Regions from separate parts of the Enterococcus massiliensis genome, predicted to be linked through region 1. Evidence: predicted binding sites of a transcription regulator. Region 1 holds the regulator's gene; each other region holds the start of a gene.
What was found. Region 1 encodes NrdR, which represses ribonucleotide reductase genes. Its sites were predicted from a motif close to ACACNATATATNGTGT; they were not measured.

Region 1 (3,288 bases):
TTCGTCGATTCAGCATTTTATCGATATTTTTTCCAACATCTTCCATTAGTTTTCACCTTCTCCATCATCGAAGTACTCTTTCATCATTCGATCAATCTCGGCTTTTCGTTTTGGATCGCTCGCCGTAGCTTTTGCAGACCAATCCGGCATTTCTTCCCGTTTTTTGACTGTTTGTCCTTGACGAGAATAAGCTGGGGTTGCTTTTTTCTGTAATTTATTTTTCGCAAGTTCCCGCACATGCTTGATAGCATCTTCTGGGGAACGAATGCCTTTTTCAGACCAATCCGTCGCAATTTGATTCGCCAACGCTGGAATCAGCGCACTTTTATTTTGAACAACCAACAAATAATTGATCAAAATATTAATCACACTATTTGGTAAAGGCGATTTTTGCACCAAATCCTGCACCAGCCATTCTTCATTTTTTGCAACAAAACTTTTTTTTGCTTGTTTGATAGCAGTTAAGTATTCCATTGGCGCTAATTCTTCACTTTGTTGAATCATCTCCAAGTCCTTGTCAGAATAGCCTTGTTGCTTCAATGTATTCATTCGACGAACTTGCGGCGTGCTTTCAGGATCAATGGGTGTAGCATTTTTGGCATAAATAATCTGAGCATCTTCAAGAACTGCCTTTTCTAGGGTCTTTTCATTTATCGACCCATCAGAAAGAGAAACCGCCTGCCCCAGTAATTCACTTAATTTTAGTTCATTATAGCCATATAAATCATGGTACAAGGTCAATTTTTGTTTTAATTCATTTGTAAATGCCTCTGAAGCAATAAATTTTTTTTCAGATAAATCCAACAAAAATGCCCAATCCAATTTGGAAGAATCAAGTTGCGGCAGATTTTCATTTGAAGTAGAAAATGTTCCAGATACATGATCCAAGGTGGTTTCCTGTCTTCCAAATTCGGCTTCCGTCCAAGAATAGACCTCTGTAAATTTCTGCGTTACTTCTTGATAGCCCTCCGTAGAAATCATTTTTGGGCGGAAACGACGGATAAGTTGTTGAAACTTCTGTTCTCCCACCTTGCTTAGCAATAAAAATGCCGTTAACTGTTCTCTGAAAAACGCTTGCGGATGTAAGGGCTCAAACAATTCATACAACAGCATCTTGCCAAATTCTGAATCGTCTTTTTGATAGCTTCGCAACAAACCAATACCTTCAAGTTGCTTTCTTGCTTGAAAAAAACGCGGTAGACCAACATCCATGCCATTCAGCAAATCTAAATGAGTCAATTCTTGTTCTTCCGTTGCATCCCCCAACAGACAAAAATACAAACTCATGGCATCGCCGCCGATGATTGGCTGGTATAAATAAACCAATGATTTTTCTCCGTCTTGTGTCAGCGGCAAGGCTTTTTTTGCTTGATAAATATTTTTCGGCTGAACTTCATACCAGGCACTTTCCAAAAAAAGTCCTCCTTTAATTACTCCTCTTTGTGGTCAGAAGCTTTCGCTTTTTCAACGATATCCTGTAACTCCTTAAGAAAAACAGACATATCTTTAAACTGACGGTAAACACTTGCAAAGCGAATATAGGCGATTTCGTCCACATCAACGAGATCCTCCATGACATATTCGCCAATCAAGTTAGTTGATACTTCATTAACGCCCAAACTCCGGACGCGATTTTCCACATGGTCGACGATTTCTTCCATTTGTTCCATTGCAACTGGACGTTTTTCCGCCGAACGGATCAATCCACGTAAAATTTTATCTCGGCTGAATTCTTCCCGTTCGCCATTTTTCTTAATCACTAAAAGGGGTGCTGCTTCAATTCGTTCAAAAGTCGTGAAACGGAACCCGCAGTTTTCACATTCTCTACGGCGGCGAATGGTTCGCCCTTCATCTGTTTGACGACTATCAATAACACGGGAGCTGTTATGGTGACATTTTGGACAACGCATGATTCCACCTCATTATTCTTTAAATTTTTAGCTAAAGTCTACAATTTATCGACTTATTTCTTGGTTAATTATAACATGAAATCCTTTCAACGGTGGGAGTTTGACTTGAAATTTCACAGAAATCAATCGATTTGATAGAATTTTTAGTTTTTACCAATTTTTTTGGACAGATTAAAAAAAATCTTACTAGTCAATGACTAATAAGATTTTCGATAAACTTAGAGTTTTTCCTCAATTCCGGTATAATGTTTCAAGCGTTCTTCTTCCAAACGATCTTTATTTTTCAAGTCTTCCTCTGTTGGGACAGCGTGTTCTTCCAGGTCACGACCCACTTGATCTTTGGTACCATCCTGAATGTTCGCTTGTTTTTCATCATGAAGATTTTCAAGTTCTTCAATTCTTTTTTTTCGCTGCTCAAGATTTTTTTCGGCATCTTCTTTTTGACTTTTTCCTTCTTCTGAAAGTTCTTCATTCTTTGTTAATTCGCCAAATTTTTCCTTTGCGCCGCCTACCAATTTATCTTTTTCATCTTTGATCGTTCCCATGCGTCCTTCCTCCTTTTGTTCCTATCTAAAGTGTAACAAAATTCAGTAAAATGAACAAAATTTTTGAACGAAACTGACGAAATGACTCAAATGAATTGATTTTGACTCAACCAATCCTCAACGATTTTTTTTGTTTGTTGTCGGGTTCCTTGATTATCAAATACGATATCTGCCCGATTTCTTTTTTCGTTGATAGGCATTTGACTGCGGATACGCTGCATGGCGCTCTCTTGAGAGAAGTTATCCCGTTCCATCAAACGCTGGACCTGCAAGGACTCGGGAAGATAAACAACAGCGACCTGATCCACATATTGATCGTAATGCCCTTCAAATAATAGCGGAATATCAGCGATAACTAAGGGTGCCTCCGCCTCCTGTAATTGCCGTAAAATTTCCGAGCGAATAAATGGATTTAATACCTGATTCAACAAGTTCAATTTTTCTTCCTCTTGAAAAACGATTCTTCCAAGTTTTTTACGATCCAAGGTTCCTTCTTCAGTAAGAATTTCCTTCCCAAAGGATCCGACGATTGCTGCTAAACCAGGACTATTAGGAACCACGACCTCCCGTGCAATTAGATCACCATCAATGATAGGAAAACCATGGGCGCGAAAAATATCAACTACCGTGCTTTTACCAGTGGCGATTCCACCGGTAACACCAAGAATTTTTTTCATTTCTACACCTTCAATTTCTGACAGGTTGGACAAATATGCGTACCCCGTTGAGCGACTTTTAACTTTACGATTGGGGTGCCACATCGAGGACAAGGCTTACCAGTTTGACCATAAACGTTTAATGAAAGCTGAAATTTCCCTGCTTCCCCTAGTGCG
Region 2 (3,288 bases), on a different contig from region 1:
GCCATGTTGGATCGATGGAACCACGTCAATATCTGAGGCATCTGTAACAAAAGTCAATGCTCGTGTCATGGTTCGGACAGATTTACCAAAATCAGGGCTTTCCATCAAGTTTACAATATTGGTTGAGCCAAGATTACAAGAAATATCCGTTCCCATCACTTCGTATTCTTGCTTGCCATTGATTAGTGAAGGTTGTTGTACTTGCAGGATCTCAGAACAAAGATTACTCATAATGATCTTACCGTCAATCGGGTTGGTTCGGTTGGCTGTATCGATATTTATCACATAAGGATAACCAGATTCTTGTTGTAATTTAGAAATTTCGTTTTCTAAATCACGGGCTTTGATTTTTGTTTTACGAATCTTGGGATTTGCTACCAATTTATCGTATTCTTTGGTGATGTCGACATAAGAAAAAGGCACGCCGTATTCTTTTTCAACGCTATAAGGGCTGAACAAATACATGTCTTCATTTTTTCGAGTCAGTTCATAAAATTTATCCGGTACGATGACTCCAAGAGACAAGGTTTTTACGCGGATTTTTTCATCGGCATTTTCTTTTTTTGCGGATAAAAAGCTGATGATATCTGGATGAAAAACATTCAGATAAACGACACCGGCACCTTGTCGTTGTCCCAATTGGTTGGAATAGCTGAAGCTGTCTTCGAATAATTTCATGACAGGCATCACACCGCTGGCAGCTCCTTCATACCCTTTGATGGGTGCGCCGGCTTCTCGTAAATTAGACAAGGTGATTCCAACGCCGCCGCCGATTCGTGACAGCTGCAAGGCAGAATTGATTCCACGCCCAATAGCATTCATATCATCGGTGATTTGGATTAAGAAACAAGAAACCAATTCTCCACGACGTTTCCGTCCAGCATTCAAGAAAGAAGGAGTCGCTGGTTGGTAACGCTGATGAATCATATCATCAGCTAATGCTAAAGCCAAAGCTTCGTCGCCATTGGCAAAATACAACGCATTGAACGCCACACGATCTTCATAGGATTCAAGATAAGCAGTACCATCATTGGTTTTTAGCGCATATTGAGAATAAAATTTGTAGGCTGCCATAAAGGATTTGAATTGAAAATTTTGCTCATCAAGAAATTGATACAATTTTTCAATGAAGGCATCGGAATAATTGGCTAGAAATTCTTTTTCCAAATAATCATTGACTACCAAGTAATCAATTTTTTCTTTAATAGAAGCAAATGTCTTAGTATTTGGTTCGACATTTTCAGCAAAAAAAGCAGCTAGTGCTTCTTTATCCTTGTTCAAAGGGATTTGTCCATCGACAGGTCGGTTGATTTCATTATTCAACTTGAAATAACTAACGTCGGAAATATTTTTTAAACTCATGGGAAGACCCTTCTTTCGTTCAAGTTTTTTAAGCGATAAAAAAGGATTTGCTGGCTTACAAGGCTGACAAATCCGAGGTTTACAAAGTTAGCGAAGAAAAAATCAAGACGCTAGTTGACGTAGTTGATCTGGTCGAAATCCGATGATTGGTTGTGCGTCGGAAGTTACGACGGGAACGCTCTGGAAGCCTTGTTCCTTTAATTGATCGATCATTTCTGGTTGTTCGTCGATATTCACTTCTTGAAAGGCAATATTGTTTTCCGTTAAAAAGCGTTTTGTCATTTTACATTGCATACAATTATTTTTTGAAAATACGGTAATAGTCATTACGCGCCCCTCCTTGTTCCTGTTTTGGGAAAAATTATTATAAACTAAGTATAAGTCAGGACAGAAAAAAGTCAACAAAGAAACACTACATCTTGTGTTTGTGAAATCGAAGGGTACTAAATTTTGTGTTTTTATACAAAAATGAATGTGCTGGAAATCTCACCGTTTCTTGATTAAGAAGAAAATAAACAGGAGGTTGTATAAATAAAACGAGTAAAAAAAAGCAAATAAATTTTTCTATGTGAAAGAGATAGCAATTTTCGAAATTGGATTGACTTTTTGGGGTAAAGAACGTACTCTTTAACTGAGAATAATTATCATTTGCGATTGTAAATAACTACACAAGAATGGAGCCGGCGGGATGAGAAAATTAAGTGAAGCGAAAACCCATAAAGTCTATCAGGTAAAAGAGATTCAGACGACGGCAGAAATTCAGCTTCATTTGAATCATCTTGGTTTGATTCCCGGTAGTAAAGTTGTCTTGCTGCAAACGGTAGGAGAAAACGGTATTGTTCTGCTGCACAATAGCCGCTTGGCATTGGATCAGCAAATTTTAGAAAAAATCATGATCGAGGAAGCCAAAGAAACCGGTGAGTGGGTGTCATTAGATCAATTGGCGATCGGAGATACAGCAACTGTTGTGGGTGTTCATGGTGAAGGAGCTGTCAAACGGCGGTTGATGGATATGGGCCTGACTAAAAATGTTCGAGTACAAGTTCGGAAACGGGCTCCTTTAGGTGATCCGATTGAAATTACCGTTCGCGGCTATGAATTGACTCTTCGAAAAAATGAAGCTGCCTATATCTTAGTAGAAAAGGAGCAGTAAAAATGCGAGAAACCTATCTAGCATTAGCAGGAAATCCGAACAGCGGAAAAACCAGTACCTTCAATCAATTGACAGGTGCAACCCAGTCTGTTGGGAATTGGCCCGGTGTAACAGTAGAACGCAAAGCCGGAAACTTACGAAAAAATAAAGAAGTTATCATTCAAGACCTTCCGGGAATCTATTCCCTTTCTCCATATACACCAGAAGAAATTGTGGCTCGGGATTATTTGTTGCAGGATCGTCCAGACGTCATCGTTAACATCATTGACGGCAGCAATTTAGAACGTAACCTTTATTTAACAACACAGCTTTTAGAAACCGGCATACCGGTGGTTGTAGGAGTTAATATGATGGATGTCGTGAAAAAAAGCGGCAAAAAAATCAATCTGGAAAAACTTGCCTACGGACTGCAAACCCCCGTTGTCGGAATGAGTGCGTTGAAAAAACAAGGTCTGGATGAATTAATTCATAAAAGCTTGCAGGCGGCAGAAATTTTTCCGCCAGAAATCCATTATCCGACGTATGATCCAAAATTGGAAGCCGCTTTGAGTGAAATCAATGATGTGTTAGGCAATACGGTACCGGAAAAACAGGCGCGTTGGTATGCTGTCAAATTATTCGAACAAGATCTGGTCGTTTGTCAACAAGTAAATTTGTCAAAAATTCAACAAAAAGAAATCAATGAAATCATAAAAATTACGGAGAAAATCTTTAACGATACCAGCGAAGCAATCCTAATCAATGAGCGCTATGAATTTATCGCCCGATTAGTG
Region 3 (3,288 bases), on a different contig from region 1:
CGGTTTCTGATCCATAGGTTTCTTCACAGTAAATCAATAAATCTGCAAGACCCATCACACCTAAACCAACACGACGTTCTCCTTTGGCTTGGGTTTCATTTTTATCAAAAAAATAAGGGGTAGCATCAATGACGTTGTCTTGGAAACGAACGCTCGCACGAACAACTTCTGCTAATTTTTCAAAGTTTACTTGTCTATTTTTTTTATCAACCATATTTGCTAAATTAATCGCAGCTAAATTACAAACGGCATAAGGGGTTAGTGGCTGTTCTCCACAAGGATTTGTTGCCACGACCTTTTGTCCGTAGGCAGAAGCGTTCGTCATTTCGTTTGCATTGTCTATAAAAAAGATTCCTGGTTCTGCTGAGTAAGTCGCACAAAAAGTAATCAAATTCCACAATTCCCGAGCTTGGATTGTTTCATAAGTTTTTACCCGTCTGCCTGTTGTCGCCCATTCTCTGACATCGCCAATTTCCGCCCAGTTTTCATCGTAATCTGCCATCTCTTCTTCATTATAGTCTTCAATTGCTGGGAAACGCAGGGCATATTCATTATCGTTTTCTACTGCATCCATGAAATCTTTTGTCAGACAAACAGAAATATTTGCCCCAGATAAAAATTCACTATTTTTAACAGAATAACTGCCGCCTTGCTGTAATTTTTGTTTAATTTCTTTGAGGTACTGCGAGTCATTGAATTCGCTGGCTTTTTGACTCTCAATAACTGCCGTATAAAATTCTTTCTCTGCTTCTGCTAAAGGGGTAAAGGACAATTTTTCACTGGCTAATTTTTTGACAATAGGACTTCTCGTTGTAGCAATCAAATGCTGCAAAACAGCCGGATTTTGCATTTTTGAAATAATAAATTCAAAAATATCTGGATGCCAATCTGCCATCATAATCATTTGTGCGCCTCGCCGACTGCCACCCTGCTCTACTAAATGGGTAAGATTTGCCAAGTCGTTCAGCCACGAAACTGAACCGGATGATTTTCCATTGACCCCATGAACGATGGCTGCTCGTGGACGCAAGGTTGACCCATTGGTTCCAACACCACCCCCGCGACTCATAATTTCCATCACTTCTTGTCGGTGAGTTGCCAAACCGCCTCGTGAATCATGGATGAATGGCATTACAAAACAATTAAAGTAGGTGACTTCCGAATTTGTTCCCGCACCATACAACACTCGACCCGCTGGAATCAAATTTTGTTCCACCAGCTGTTGATAAAAAGTTTGGAATAATTCTTCTTGTTTTTTACCATTTTCCATCTTTGCAATACCTGTCGCTACACGTTTTGCAATTTGTTCGAAATAAATTTCCATGGGTTTTTCTACTTCATTTTTGTGACGTTCAACCAGACCAGAAGCTGCTTCGAGAGGATCCGTCAACGCCGTGCGAAATTCTTCTTCCACTTCGATGATTAATCGATCGTCTGTTTGATCCTGCACCACACCGATTCCTCTTGCCGGATATTGTGGATCTGGATGGGTCGTCAAAACAACCAAATCCCCTTTTGTGATCGTTTGACCGTTAGGATCTTTAAAGGCATAACGATCCAGCATAATCAGACGGGAAATCCCTTCAAAAGTCATGGTCATTTCTTTTTCGACGGGGAAGACACCAGAAAATTGTTGAATCGTTTGATTTAATTTTTCAATATATTGAAAGCTCAAGGCTTTTGCCACAAAAATCACTCCTAAATAAAAAAATTCGCGAACAGCACAATATCTTGTGTTCGAGAATAATTATCACACTATATATCGTATAATTCAACGTTGTAATTTATAATTTTTTTTGTTATAGTTGAGAATGTTTATCAGTTAAGCTTTTGTTTTTTCATAAAAAAAAACTCAGAATCAAAAAATTCTGAGCAAGTTTTTGCTATTAATTCTTTTCTACCAAGAATAATTGTTTTGAGTAAACCGACGATAGGAATGCCGAACACAGCTGCCGTAGATAAGTAAAAAGACTCCCGCACCCACCGTGATGAAAAATCCTGAAATACCAATTGTTCCACCTGCATACATCGTCATTGATGCAAGAATTGGGAACAACGAGAATACACACAAACCGATTCCACCAATCAAAGAGAAACTAAAACTTTTACGATAAGCATCTTCTCTGAGTTGTGCTGCATGAATCACCTTCCCCGAAATCAATCGATTGCCTAAAAAACGATTCAATTCTGAATTTTTCATGCCGGCAACGATGAAAAAACCTACAGCAACAGCCGCTCCTAGAAATAAAAGCCCAAAAGCAATTGATAGTCCACCTAATCCGGCAAAAAAGAAGAAGCCGGCGATTGCTAAACAACTAATAAACACGCCACTAGCAATTTGAAAACTGGTTTTCTTCGCTTGACGCCAATATTCTTCTGCTTCTTCTAAGCTAATATTGTTCTCACCATCTGTTTCCGCAAATACCTTTTCTTTCTCCAAATTCATTTCATCCAGCAATTCATCGATGGAACCAAATGTTGCGATTACCGTACCAATTGCTTCGTGCTCATTTTTTCCTTCTTCAATTAGTTCATGATAATGATCTTCCATATTTGCCAATAAATCAGTCTTTAATTTTTCTGTTTCTCTGTTTCGTGGTACTTCAATAAAAAGACTTTCTAAATAATTGCGAATCGTATCCATTTAATTTCCCTCCATAAACTGATCAACAACTGCTTTTGTCAACTGCCATTCCTGTTTTTTGTCATTCAAATAATCCAAACCGACCTTAGTGATCTTGTAGTAGGTTCGTTTTTTCCCATGTGTCACCTCACCAGGATAGGAGGTAATAAGCTCATTTTTTTCCAATCGAGAAAAAACGGAGTACAGCGTGGTTTCTTTGATTACATATTTTTCCTTTGTCATTTCACGAATCGTTTTTGAAATTTCGTATCCATAGGAATCATTTTTTTTCAGGATTGACAAAATAATCGCATCATTGTAGCCGCGTATTCCATCGCTTGAGATCATTTTGCTTCCCCTCCAAAAGTACTTCATCTGTCGTTGTAATTAGCATACTACGATTACTCCGACAGGTAAAGTACTTTTTTCTAAGACTTTAGTCGGATTTTTAGCTCTTGAATTTACATTCAAGTACAACAAAAAAGCCGAGAAATGGTTCTCGGCTTTTAAATAGGACAATTTGTCATTTACTCCCCATCAAGAAAATTCCATTGCATGAAATCTTCAAAGAGTTGTTCTTCCTGATTGCTTTGAAATTGCTGCTCTTCCTCGTCGTCTTCTTCTGCTGCAAGCACAAACTCTTCCAACTCTTCTGATTCCTCTTC

Region 2: nrdH (glutaredoxin-like protein NrdH) is a predicted target of NrdR. The motif match lies at 1,772-1,787, and genes of this name have one in related genera.
Region 3: BN1875_RS03210 (vitamin B12-dependent ribonucleotide reductase) is a predicted target of NrdR. The motif match lies at 1,753-1,768, and genes of this name have one in related genera.

What each region holds. Positions count from the first base shown of each region.
Region 1 is NZ_CVRN01000007.1:1,041,242-1,044,529, reverse strand. Features, by position in the region: gene dnaI (primosomal protein DnaI) at 1-46, opposite strand, end outside; gene BN1875_RS12265 (replication initiation and membrane attachment family protein) at 46-1,413, opposite strand; gene nrdR (transcriptional regulator NrdR) at 1,431-1,910, opposite strand; gene BN1875_RS12255 (hypothetical protein) at 2,129-2,455, opposite strand; gene coaE (dephospho-CoA kinase) at 2,542-3,132, opposite strand; gene mutM (DNA-formamidopyrimidine glycosylase) at 3,135-3,288, opposite strand, start outside.
Region 2 is NZ_CVRN01000006.1:317,132-320,419, forward strand. Features, by position in the region: gene nrdE (class 1b ribonucleoside-diphosphate reductase subunit alpha) at 1-1,362, opposite strand, end outside; gene nrdH (glutaredoxin-like protein NrdH) at 1,465-1,689, opposite strand; gene BN1875_RS06260 (FeoA family protein) at 2,051-2,515, shown strand; gene feoB (ferrous iron transport protein B) at 2,518-3,288, shown strand, end outside.
Region 3 is NZ_CVRN01000005.1:27,646-30,933, reverse strand. Features, by position in the region: gene BN1875_RS03210 (vitamin B12-dependent ribonucleotide reductase) at 1-1,675, opposite strand, end outside; gene BN1875_RS03205 (permease prefix domain 1-containing protein) at 1,898-2,644, opposite strand; gene BN1875_RS03200 (PadR family transcriptional regulator) at 2,645-2,971, opposite strand; gene BN1875_RS03195 (hypothetical protein) at 3,151-3,288, opposite strand, start outside.